4 regions of the Bacillus sp. 1A genome follow, and region 1 is predicted to be linked to each of the others. Evidence: riboswitches for the same ligand, from Rfam matches in the RefSeq annotation. Region 1 holds a riboswitch; each other region holds the start of a gene.
What was found. A riboswitch is a leader RNA that binds a small molecule or an ion and turns the genes downstream of it on or off. The one in region 1 is predicted to bind thiamine pyrophosphate.
Positions count from the first base shown of each region.

Region 2: it holds a riboswitch for thiamine pyrophosphate, as region 1 does, so the genes downstream of both, ACUN0F_RS08800 (energy-coupled thiamine transporter ThiT) here and tenA (thiaminase II) in region 1, are expected to answer to the same signal.
Region 3: it holds a riboswitch for thiamine pyrophosphate, as region 1 does, so the genes downstream of both, tenA (thiaminase II) here and tenA (thiaminase II) in region 1, are expected to answer to the same signal.
Region 4: it holds a riboswitch for thiamine pyrophosphate, as region 1 does, so the genes downstream of both, thiM (hydroxyethylthiazole kinase) here and tenA (thiaminase II) in region 1, are expected to answer to the same signal.

Region 1 covers NZ_JBQYLZ010000001.1:3,992,949-3,996,166, reverse strand. Annotated here, with positions in the region: gene pdxR (MocR-like pyridoxine biosynthesis transcription factor PdxR) at 1-860, shown strand, start outside; gene ddlB (D-alanine--D-alanine ligase) at 865-1,779, shown strand; TPP riboswitch at 1,852-1,957, shown strand; gene tenA (thiaminase II) at 2,080-2,769, shown strand; gene ACUN0F_RS20420 (IS1182-like element ISBcy1 family transposase) at 2,975-3,218, shown strand, end outside.
Region 2 covers NZ_JBQYLZ010000001.1:1,745,543-1,748,760, reverse strand. Annotated here, with positions in the region: gene feoB (ferrous iron transport protein B) at 1-793, opposite strand, end outside; gene ACUN0F_RS08805 (FeoA family protein) at 790-1,017, opposite strand; TPP riboswitch at 1,213-1,314, shown strand; gene ACUN0F_RS08800 (energy-coupled thiamine transporter ThiT) at 1,401-2,072, shown strand; gene ACUN0F_RS08795 (sensor histidine kinase) at 2,293-3,218, opposite strand, start outside.
Region 3 covers NZ_JBQYLZ010000001.1:607,856-611,073, forward strand. Annotated here, with positions in the region: gene ACUN0F_RS03385 (IS1182-like element ISBcy1 family transposase) at 1-1,005, opposite strand, end outside; gene tenA (thiaminase II) at 1,211-1,900, opposite strand; TPP riboswitch at 2,023-2,128, opposite strand; partial or broken gene ddlB (D-alanine--D-alanine ligase) at 2,201-3,034, opposite strand.
Region 4 covers NZ_JBQYLZ010000001.1:6,158,592-6,161,809, reverse strand. Annotated here, with positions in the region: gene topB (DNA topoisomerase III) at 1-883, opposite strand, end outside; TPP riboswitch at 1,308-1,417, shown strand; gene thiM (hydroxyethylthiazole kinase) at 1,481-2,296, shown strand; gene thiE (thiamine phosphate synthase) at 2,313-2,972, shown strand; gene ACUN0F_RS31525 (anaerobic C4-dicarboxylate transporter family protein) at 3,088-3,218, opposite strand, start outside.

The DNA of each region.
Region 1 (3,218 bases):
TATCCTCGTTATCGAAGAAATCAGGGCGGGTTATTTGTGAGAATCCAACTCACCATGCTGCATTGAAGCTTTTCCGTTTACATGGACTTGAAGTTCACGGAATTAATATGAATGAAGATGGCATCGATACGAACGAAGTAGAAAAAAGTTTGCGTGAAAAAGAGTTTGATTTCGCATATTTAATTCCTTCCTATCATAATCCAACCGGTATTGTTACGAGTTCGGAGAAAAGAACGGAACTGATGAGATTATTCTCCAAATATAAGGTTCCTATTATAGAAGATGGATTTAATGAAGAGCTACGTTATTCAGGTTCACACTTAGCACCATTATTAACTTTTGCTGGCGCTGGTAATAATGTAATTTATATTAGTAGCTTTTCAAAGGTACTTTTCCCTGGTTTACGTGTAGGCTGGATCATCGCCGATAAAGAACTGATTCATCATTTAGAAAGTGTAAAAAGAGCAAGAACGATTCACACATCTACGTTAGATCAAGCTGTTCTATTTCAATATTTACATGAAGGATATTTTGAAAAATATTTAAAAAAGGCAAGATCAGTTTATAAGAAGAAATATGAGTTAGCTGTTGGGGCGTGTAACGAGTACATTCCGTTTCAAAGAATGACCGGTGATGGTGGACTTCATTTATTTATAGAGTTAGAAGAAAAAATTCATGCCCGCACACTTTTACAAAAGTGTTATGAGCAAGGGGTTACATTTTCTCCTGGAGATGTTTTTTATTCTGATGGAGGAGGAGCGACTACTTTTCGATTAGGGTTTTCACGTCTGAAAGAAGAAGAAATAGTTCGTGGAATCAAAATAATCGGTGATACAATAAAAAATGAAATTTGGAGTTGAGGAAATGAGAATTGGCGTTATTATGGGTGGAGTATCCTCTGAAAAACAAGTATCAATTATGACTGGAAATGAAATGATTGCAAATTTAGATAAAAATAAATATGAAATCGTACCAATTACGTTAAATGAAAAAATGGATTTAATCGAAAAAGCGAAAGACATTGATTTTGCGCTCCTCGCATTACACGGAAAATACGGGGAAGACGGGACGGTTCAAGGCACGCTTGAAAGTTTAGGTATTCCTTATAGCGGGAGCAATATGTTATCTAGCGGTATATGTATGGACAAAAATATTTCGAAAAAGATTTTACGCTATGAAGGTATAGAAACACCCGATTGGATTGAACTTACAAAAATGGCGGATCTAAATCTTGATGAATTAGATAAGTTAGGATTTCCGTTAGTGGTAAAGCCAAACTCTGGTGGATCAAGTGTTGGGGTAAAGATTGTATATGATAAAGATGAATTAATTTCAATGCTGGAAACTGTGTTTGAATGGGATTCTGAAGTAGTAATAGAGAAGTATATAAAAGGTGATGAGATTACATGTTCAATTTTTGATGGAAAACAGTTACCTATTATTTCAATCCGACATGCAGCGGAGTTCTTTGATTACAATGCAAAATATGATGATGTTAGTACAATTGAAGAAGTTATCGAACTTCCAGCTGAATTGAAGGAACATGTAAACAAAGCGTCACTGGCTTGTTATAAAGCATTGAAATGCAGCGTTTATGCAAGGGTGGATATGATGGTAAAGGACGGAATTCCATATGTAATGGAGGTTAATACATTACCAGGGATGACACAAGCAAGTTTACTACCGAAAAGTGCAGATGCAGCTGGTATTCATTATAGTAAACTATTAGATATGATTATTGAAACTTCATTAAAAGTAAGAAAAGAAGAAGGGTTTTAAGTAGCAGTATCATGAATACTTTTGACAGTAACATGAAGTATGCTATGATGAATACAATACGAAAATTAAATATTTATCCACTAGGGGGGCCTATTATAGGCTGAGATCAAATGAGAATTTGAGACTCTTAGTACCTGATCTGGTTAATACTAGCGTAGGGAAGTGGGAAGACATTACTATTTTATGAATAAATACTGTCAATTTCACTTTCTTTACGTTTGTAAAGAAAGTTTTTTTATTTTACAGATTTAATAACTGTGGGTAAATACTTAAATTTTATACTTTATTGGAGGGATTTAAATGACATTTTCACAATCATTACGTCAAGAAGTAGATTCAATTTGGGAAGCTAGTTTTCATCACCCTTTTGTAAAACAACTTGGTGAAGGAACGTTAGATTTAGCTAGTTTTCGCTATTATGTGCTTCAAGATTCATATTATTTGAGTCATTTCGCTAGAGTACAAACGTTAGGAGCTGCAAAGGCTCTAGAATTAGAAACAACAGCACGTATGGCACACCATGCTCAAAATACATATGAAGCAGAATTATCTTTACATGAGAATTTTGCGAAGAAACTAGGGATAACTCAAGAAGAAAAAGAGAATTTTATCCCTGCTCCAACTGCATACGCTTATACTTCACATATGTATCGTGCTGCGTATGAAGGACATTTAGGTGATATCATTGCAGCAATATTACTTTGCTATTGGTTGTATTATGAAATTGGTGAACGTTTAAAAGAGTGTCAGCCAGAAGAGCCAATTTATAACGAATGGATTTCTGCTTATGGATCTGATTGGTTCCGTACGCTAGTTGAAGAGCAAATTACACGATTAGACACTATCGCTGAAAAAGTAACAGAGGCAGACCGAAATCGAATGAAACAGCACTTTATTATTAGCAGTCAATATGAATATTCATTTTGGGAAATGGCCTATACTTTAGAAAAGTGGCCAGTCAATACAGAAATAAAAGATGTAATTGGATAATGAGTAGAGGTATTGCTATTCACAGGTATGAATAATACTTATGTATATGATTTCACAAAAGAAGTATCGCAAAAAGACGCATCGATCTAAGAGGGCACTGAAAAAGTCCTTATAGTTTAAAAAGCGAAAGCTTCCTCGATGAAATCGAGGAAGCTTTCGCTTTTTTCATGTATAATAATTATACTAATTCTAGGTGGTGTCTCGGATGATTTCTAATCAACAATCTCTTAACCTCAGTCCATTTATGGCGATTTACGATATCGTTGTACCAAAGGATAATATGCTTCGTCAATTTAATGAACTGGTAGACTTTTCTTTTGTTTTAGAAGAACTACAAGATAAATATTGTCTCGATAACGGTCGCAATGCAGTACCGCCTGTTCGTATGTTTAAATATTTATTACTAAAATCTATTTTTGATTTATCAGATGTAGATGTTGTGGAACGCT
Region 2 (3,218 bases), 2.2 Mb from region 1:
AAGGAATTTTCCCTTCTTTCTCATGCTTCATAACATTTGTTTTTAACTTTTCAATATACGCTTCACGAGTTTTGTAAATATGCTCTTCCAACGTACAATCAAGTTTTCCTTCTAAGCGAGATCGAATGGCTACAAGTTCCTTATAAATTGGTAATGCTTTCATTTCTTTTTCTACTACTTCGTTATTACTTAAAAATTGAAGAGCTAACCATCTCGGATGCTCGTAATTCGCTTTCTCTAAAAGAGAAATTACCTCTCCAATTCCTTCATCCATTTGTAAACCATATGAAATAATGAATGGCTTTTTCTCACTTTTGTCATTTTCTTTAAGAGTAGCAAGTAGTTCTTCACAGCCTTTTCCACTTCTTGCAACGACAGGAACGACTGTTACACCTAATAGCTCTGATAATCGTTTTACATCAATTACAATGCCTCGTTGCTTTGCCACATCGACCATATTTAAACCAATTGAAACTGGCTTACCAAATTCAAGTAACTGCAACGTTAAATGCATATTTCGTTCAAATTGCGAAGAATCCACAATATTTAACATATGATGAAATTCGTCTGTTAGTAGAAAATTCGTAACGACACCTTCATCACGCGAAACTGGATTTAAATCATAAACACCTGGTAAATCAATTAATGTTCCTTGCTTATCTTTTAATTTACCAACCTTCTTTTCTACTGTTACACCGCTCCAGTTTCCTACATATTCATAAGAACCAGTAAGTGCATTAAATAATGATGTCTTCCCTGTATTCGGATTCCCTAGCAAAGCTACCTTATTCACGCTAATTCCACCTTTATCATTTTCGCGTCACAATGACGAATACTAATTAACTGTCCACGACACTCCAATGTACAAGGACCTTTAAACATCGCTTTCTGTTTCAGGCGAAGTTCGCTTCCTTCAGCAAGACCGAAAGCAGCTAGTCTACGCTTTAATAGCTGATCTAAAGACTGAATACTTTTTACTAACACTTTCTCTCCAATTTTAATATCTACTAAGCTCATAACCTTCCCCCTCAGAAGAGAATGATAATTATTTTCAAAAAAATTATACCACACCCAATTTCTCTTGTACTATACCCTTTTGCTTCATATTTATTAACATTTCGCTACAATTCTATTTCAATTATTGTCATACTGTATTCGTTTGCCATTCTCATCCATTTCGCTTACAATAAAACAGTAGCAAATAAAGAATCTCGTTATCACTGGGGGAGCCATGCCGCTGAGAGGGAACACTTCGTTCCGACCCTTCGAACCTGTTAGTTAATGCTAACGCAGGGATTGTGCAAACGTCCGAAATACATACCTCATTTTTATTTACGTATTTCGTATCCTCCTATGATATCTATTCTTTTTTGTACAACTTGGATTTAGGGGGAGACAACATGCGTAACACCAATTTACAAGCGATGATCGAATCTGCAATTCTTGCAGCCTTCGCCTTGGTCATCGACATTTTACCACTTTCAATCAAAATATCAGCAACAGGTGGTTCCATTTCATTTGCTATGATTCCCATTTTTATTATCGCATACCGCTGGGGCTTCAAAATGGCTTTCTTAGGAGGCTTAATTTGGGGATTATTACAAATTGTCGTAGGCGATGCCATTATCGTCACACCAATTCAAGTACTAATTGAATACTTTGTTGCTTTCGCATTCATTGGATTTGCTGGGTTATTCTATCGTCCAATTCAAAAAGCACTTTTAACTTCCAATGATAATAGCGAAGAGCAATCAAATTTAGGTAGCCGTAAAGACAAACCTTCATCAAAACCAAACCAAGGAAAGAAAGTAATTGGATACATTATCGTCGCTACTTTTATCGGTAGTCTAGCTCGTTACTTCTGTCACTTTATCGCTGGTATCATTTTCTGGGGACAATATGCACCAAAAGGCCAATCGGCTTTCCTATATTCTTTAATATTTAACGGTAGTACAATGATTGGTTCCTATATTCTATGTACCGTTTTACTTATATTTTTATTTATCACTTCACCACGTTTATTCAAGAGCATTAGTGCTTATCAAATGAATTCACAAAAAAAAGGCGCTTAACTAGCGCCTTTTTTTATATCAAAATTCTCAGTGAGTAATATCAATAATAAATACAATAAATGCACAAAGAAAAATAAATACCATCAAACCTAGTAAATTGCTATTCACGGCTAATCTACTCCTTACATAACCTCATTTTCTAATCAGATTATATCGCTTAAAAATAAAGATTAGGTAAAGATAATATGAAAATAAATTAAAAAAGCGTAGATTACATTGTCTACGCTTTTTTCGGTAAATAGAAGTAAAATAATACACCATCTTCTGTATTTTCTGCCCCATATTCAGCATCGTGCAGTTCTAAAATATTTTTAGAAATAGCAAGCCCAAGCCCCGTCCCGCCTTGTGAACGATGACGTGCTGCATCCACGCGATAAAAACGGTCCCAAATTTTATCTAATTGCTCTTCTTCAATGTGAGTACCTTTATTTTCAATACACACTTTTATACGATCCTTCTCATCTATTGTAGAAATAATAATATCCTCTGTATTCGGTGTATAACGTATGGCATTCGTAATGAAGTTCACGATTACTTGTTCAATCCGACTTTGATTTGCGACTACTTCAAATGAACATATATTTTTATGCACATGAAGTTCTTTTTTCTCTATGTCCACATAAAGGTGTTCACATATATCTTCAATTACTGTATCAATATAAAATACATCCTTTTTCATTTTATATGTACCTGACTCAAATTTAGCTAACTCCAGCATATCCAAAATTAAAGTATCCATTTTATCTACTTCTCGTTCCATTGCCTGAAAATAGTATTCTTTTTTATGCTCAGCTACTCCATCTTTTAAAATAGAAATACAGCTTTTCATAATACTCAGTGGCGTTTTTAATTCATGCGAAACACCAGAAATGAATTCTTTCCTCGTATTTTCTAACTTTCTTTCTTTTTCAATGTCTTGTTCTAGCTGTCCAATATGCGAATGGAGCTTATTAGATAATACATTAATATTTTTCGATAAATCACCAATTTCATCTTTTGAAGTAATCGGTATTTGTTCTGTGAAATCTAAATGTGCTATTTTCTTCGTTGTATCATTTATTTTTAATAACGGCTTTGCAATTTGTTTAGAGTAATAGAACGAAGCTAGAAAAATGAGAACGACTACAAACGCAATGATGTAAATGT
Region 3 (3,218 bases), 3.4 Mb from region 1:
TGTCACAATAGGGTTTAATTTCGATACTAATTGTAATTGATTTTGGTTGGCATATTGAATATTATTTTTCTCAGAATAAGCAGTATCTCCAATAACTGTATCAATTTCCATCCCTGTTTCACGACTTTTTTCAATCAATGTTTGAAGGTATTTTCCATCGCTTTTTTCACCCGTTGTAATCACCGCAGCTGTAATGATGCGTTCTTCATTCATCGCAATATGTGTTTTATAACCAAAGAAAGAAGAATCCGCTGTTTTATGTCCAATTCGCGCATCAGGATCTTGCGAAAATTGGAGGTGTTCTTGGTGATCTTCTACGATTTCTTTTAAATAATTCAGTTTCTCTTTCACATTTGGATATTCACGAATGATTTCCTCTTTTTCTACTGTTTCAATTACTTTTTGACAATATTCAAGTTCGTCACTTAAGTCATCTGTCATTGTTTTTGGTGGGAACTTTCCCTTCATTCCTTCGTCAACTTGATAAACAGCTTTGCGGAGTAATTTGGATTTCTCCATTACAAATTCTTTCGGCGATTTTTGATTGAAGCGTGCTTTTGTATGTGTGGCATCAACAATAATAGATTTATTTTTAATCAAGTTTTTTTCGAGTGCAATTTCCACTGTTTTTTGAATGAGCATGTCAAGTAACCCTACATCTGTCAGACGAAGCTTGCGGAACTTCGTTAATGAACTAGGGTCAATGACCATATCTTCTGGTGCCATATCTAAGAAATATTTAAAGGACATATCGTATTTTGAGCGTTCCACAACATCTACATCTGATAAATCAAAAATAGATTTTAGTAATAAATATTTAAACATACGAACAGGCGGTACTGCATTGCGACCGTTATCGAGACAATATTTATCTTGTAGTTCTTCTAAAACAAAAGAAAAGTCTACCAGTTCATTAAATTGACGAAGCATATTATCCTTTGGTACAACGATATCGTAAATCGCCATAAATGGACTGAGGTTAAGAGATTGTTGATTAGAAATCATCCGAGACACCACCTAGAATTAGTATAATTATTATACATGAAAAAAGCGAAAGCTTCCTCGATTTCATCGAGGAAGCTTTCGCTTTTTAAACTATAAGGACTTTTTCAGTGCCCTCTTAGATCGATGCGTCTTTTTGCGATACTTCTTTTGTGAAATCATATACATAAGTATTATTCATACCTGTGAATAGCAATACCTCTACTCATTATCCAATTACATCTTTTATTTCTGTATTGACTGGCCACTTTTCTAAAGTATAGGCCATTTCCCAAAATGAATATTCATATTGACTGCTAATAATAAAGTGCTGTTTCATTCGATTTCGGTCTGCCTCTGTTACTTTTTCAGCGATAGTGTCTAATCGTGTAATTTGCTCTTCAACTAGCGTACGGAACCAATCAGATCCATAAGCAGAAATCCATTCGTTATAAATTGGCTCTTCTGGCTGACACTCTTTTAAACGTTCACCAATTTCATAATACAACCAATAGCAAAGTAATATTGCTGCAATGATATCACCTAAATGTCCTTCATACGCAGCACGATACATATGTGAAGTATAAGCGTATGCAGTTGGAGCAGGGATAAAATTCTCTTTTTCTTCTTGAGTTATCCCTAGTTTCTTCGCAAAATTCTCATGTAAAGATAATTCTGCTTCATATGTATTTTGAGCATGGTGTGCCATACGTGCTGTTGTTTCTAATTCTAGAGCCTTTGCAGCTCCTAACGTTTGTACTCTAGCGAAATGACTCAAATAATATGAATCTTGAAGCACATAATAGCGAAAACTAGCTAAATCTAACGTTCCTTCACCAAGTTGTTTTACAAAAGGGTGATGAAAACTAGCTTCCCAAATTGAATCTACTTCTTGACGTAATGATTGTGAAAATGTCATTTAAATCCCTCCAATAAAGTATAAAATTTAAGTATTTACCCACAGTTATTAAATCTGTAAAATAAAAAAACTTTCTTTACAAACGTAAAGAAAGTGAAATTGACAGTATTTATTCATAAAATAGTAATGTCTTCCCACTTCCCTACGCTAGTATTAACCAGATCAGGTACTAAGAGTCTCAAATTCTCATTTGATCTCAGCCTATAATAGGCCCCCCTAGTGGATAAATATTTAATTTTCGTATTGTATTCATCATAGCATACTTCATGTTACTGTCAAAAGTATTCATGATACTGCTACTTAAAACCCTTCTTCTTTTCTTACTTTTAATGAAGTTTCAATAATCATATCTAATAGTTTACTATAATGAATACCAGCTGCATCTGCACTTTTCGGTAGTAAACTTGCTTGTGTCATCCCTGGTAATGTATTAACCTCCATTACATATGGAATTCCGTCCTTTACCATCATATCCACCCTTGCATAAACGCTGCATTTCAATGCTTTATAACAAGCCAGTGACGCTTTGTTTACATGTTCCTTCAATTCAGCTGGAAGTTCGATAACTTCTTCAATTGTACTAACATCATCATATTTTGCATTGTAATCAAAGAACTCCGCTGCATGTCGGATTGAAATAATAGGTAACTGTTTTCCATCAAAAATTGAACATGTAATCTCATCACCTTTTATATACTTCTCTATTACTACTTCAGAATCCCATTCAAACACAGTTTCCAGCATTGAAATTAATTCATCTTTATCATATACAATCTTTACCCCAACACTTGATCCACCAGAGTTTGGCTTTACCACTAACGGAAATCCTAACTTATCTAATTCATCAAGATTTAGATCCGCCATTTTTGTAAGTTCAATCCAATCGGGTGTTTCTATACCTTCATAGCGTAAAATCTTTTTCGAAATATTTTTGTCCATACATATACCGCTAGATAACATATTGCTCCCGCTATAAGGAATACCTAAACTTTCAAGCGTGCCTTGAACCGTCCCGTCTTCCCCGTATTTTCCGTGTAATGCGAGGAGCGCAAAATCAATGTCTTTCGCTTTTTCGATTAAATCCATTTTTTCATTTAACGTAATTGGTACGATTTCATATTTATTTTTATTTATAAGTGTGCAAACACGAAATAGGAGGGTTATCAATTTGATGACAACAACTGTTCGACTGAAAGTAGGAATGAAAACCGTCAGGTTGAGCTGAAACTACTTATCTAATACTCCTACGTGCAAGGCATGATAGTAGTCATAAACTATATGAAGCTAGGTGAAGTTGGCTGAACAAAACCTAAGTGAG
Region 4 (3,218 bases), 2.2 Mb from region 1:
ATGTTTCTTTCGCAGAGTAACCGAACTTTTTATTTGCATCACGTTGCAATTCAGTTAAATCGTAAAGACCAGGAGAGAATGACTTCTTCTGTTTTTTATCAATTTCCACAACGGTAGCATTATGCTTATCTAAACCTTTTACAATACCATCAATTTTTTCTTTATTAAAACTGCGGCTATTGCCGTTTGCATCTTGCCAAGTTAGTTTTAACTGACTCGTCGTTTGAGCCTCGATGCCGTAGTAAGTTTGAGCTTTGAAGTTCTTTATTTCGTCTTCACGATTAGCGATCATAGCGACAGTAGGTGTTTGCACACGGCCGCAATTCAGCTGGGCATTAAAGCGAGTCGTTAAAGCACGAGTCGCGTTAAGACCGATATACCAGTCAGCTTCTGAACGTGCAACTGCTGAAGCGTATAAATTGTCATATGCTTTACCTGGTTTTAAATTAGCGAATCCATCTTTAATTGCTTTATCAGTAACAGATGAAATCCATAAACGCTTAATAGGCTTCTGTATTTTAACTTTATCGATAATCCAACGTGCGACTAATTCGCCTTCACGTCCAGCATCTGTCGCTACAATAATTTCATTTACATCTTTTCTAAGCAGCTGACTTTTTACAGCATTAAATTGTTTCCCTGTTTGTTTAATAACAGTTAATTTCAAACGCTCAGGTAGCATCGGTAAATCTTCTAAATTCCACTTTTTATATTTCACATCATAGCTTTCCGGATCTGCTAATGTAACGAGATGACCTAAAGCCCAAGTTACAATATATTTACTACCTTCAAGGTAGCCATTTCCTTTTTTATCACACTTAAGTACACGCGCAATATCTCGTGCAACGGAAGGCTTTTCAGCGATTACAACGCTTTTTACCATATTTAAAACATCCTTTCAAATTTCCATACGTTAACTATAGCATACATCTTCTTGAGATTCAGTTTCGCTCCAGATTTGAACGTTTTTTAGTGGGATAACATCTGTTTGAGGGTGAATGATGGCGACAGAACATAATATGCGCCATGATGAGACTATGAGAAATAGATACTTATTTATCCCGCATTAACGGGCAGTAAGACCCCTACCTCAAAATTCAGCGGAAGCCAAGAAGTTAGGTAGGGGATCAACTGCCCATAAAAGCCCGATTGGTTCAACTAATAATCAGTGGGGGATGAACAAAGCCCCCACTGATTAAAGTTTCACTTTATTATGCGTATTGTTTTATCAGTTGCTTCTATATGAAATAGAAAAGTAAAGAACTTGTTATTTTACTAGAATAAGAGTAGACTTTGAAGTAGATGAATAATAAACACATGGGAGTTTGTGGATGCAAACTGAGAGTATGACTAATCCGTCATTGACCATTTGAACCTGTTGGATAATGCCAGCGTAGGGAGAGTGTAAAAGCACATGTTCAGGCACTTTGCGTACGCGCAAAGTGCCTTTTTGTGTATCTCCCATCACTATAGTTAGGAGATGAAAAGGATGAATATGAAAGAAATTAGTAAAGTAGTGGATTTGGTGAGAGAGTCTAATCCACTCGTGCATAATATTACAAATGTTGTTGTAACAAACTTTACAGCTAACGGTTTGTTAGCGTTAGGAGCATCGCCTGTAATGGCGTATGCAAAAGAAGAAGTAGCAGAAATGGCTAGCATTGCGGGTGCTCTTGTTTTAAATATGGGTACACTTCGTCCTGAAGAGGTAGAAGCGATGTTACTTGCTGGTAAATCAGCAAATGTGAATAATGTACCAGTACTATTTGATCCAGTTGGTGCAGGAGCAACATCGTATCGAACAGAAGTTGCGAGACATATTCCGGCTGAAATTGATTTAGCGATTATCCGCGGAAATGCAGCTGAAATAGCGAACGTTATTAATGAGAGATGGGAAATTAAAGGGGTAGACGCCGGTGTTGGAAATGGCAATGTCGTAAGTATTGCAAGGCAGGCAGCGGATGAATTAAATACAGTAGCGGTGATTACTGGAAAAGAAGATGTTGTTACAGATGGAGAACGAACGATCCTTATTCGAAATGGTCACCCTATTTTAACGAAAGTTACGGGAACTGGTTGTTTACTAACTTCTGTAATAGGAGCATTTGTAGCAGTAGAAAAGGATTATGTAAAGGCAGCAGTAGCGGCATTAACGTTTTATGGTGTAGCTGCGGAACTGGCAGCTGCTAAGACAGTGGAAAAGGGACCTGGTAGTTTCCAAATTGAATTTTTAAATCAGTTAGCGAATACCACTTCGGGTGATATTGAGAAGTATGGGAAGATTGAGCTTATATAGTAAGGAGGTGAACTAGATGCCCTGTATTACAAAGGCTGAAATGTCTAGATTATTATCAGTATATTTTATTATGGGAAGTAACAATTGTGCGAAGGGGCCACTACAAGTATTGAGAGATGCACTTGAAGGTGGTATAACAATTTTTCAATTTCGTGAAAAGGGGGAAGGGGCTTTAACGGGAGAGAAACGTATTTGTTTCGCGAAAGAACTACAAGCAGTCTGTAAAGAGTACGGTGTACCATTCATCGTAAATGATGATGTGGAACTAGCTATGGAGTTAGATGCAGATGGCGTGCATGTTGGCCAAGATGATGAAGGAATTACTTCTGTTCGTGAAAAAATGGGTGATAAAATTGTTGGTGTATCTACACATACAATTGAAGAAGCACGCTGGGCAATTGAAAACGGAGCTGATTATTTAGGTGTTGGCCCTATTTTCCCAACGAGTACAAAAAAAGATACGAAAGCAGTTCAAGGAACGAAAGGTTTAGCTTATTTTAGAGAGCAAGGAATTACAATACCGATCGTCGGGATTGGTGGCATTACAATTGAAAATACAGCGTCAGTTATAGAAGCAGGTGCGGACGGCGTTTCTATTATTTCCACGATTAGTTTAGCTGAATCTCCGTATGAAAGTACGAAGAAGCTAGTTGAGGAAGTAAATAGGGGTTTGTAGGAAAACGGAACTTCACAAAAATAGTAAAAAACATAATGGACGGTTAAAAATATTTAAACAAACGTTTGATTAAAAAAGCACAAACCCTTTAAAAATGTAGGTTTGTGCTTTTTCTTTAAAACATAATTGATATTAAAAGCATTCCAATTCCGATAGAAGTGAATGTTGCGATTAGGCCTGGAATCATAAAGCTATGATTTAAAACATATTTCCCAATACCTGTTGTACCAGTGCGATCGAAGTTAA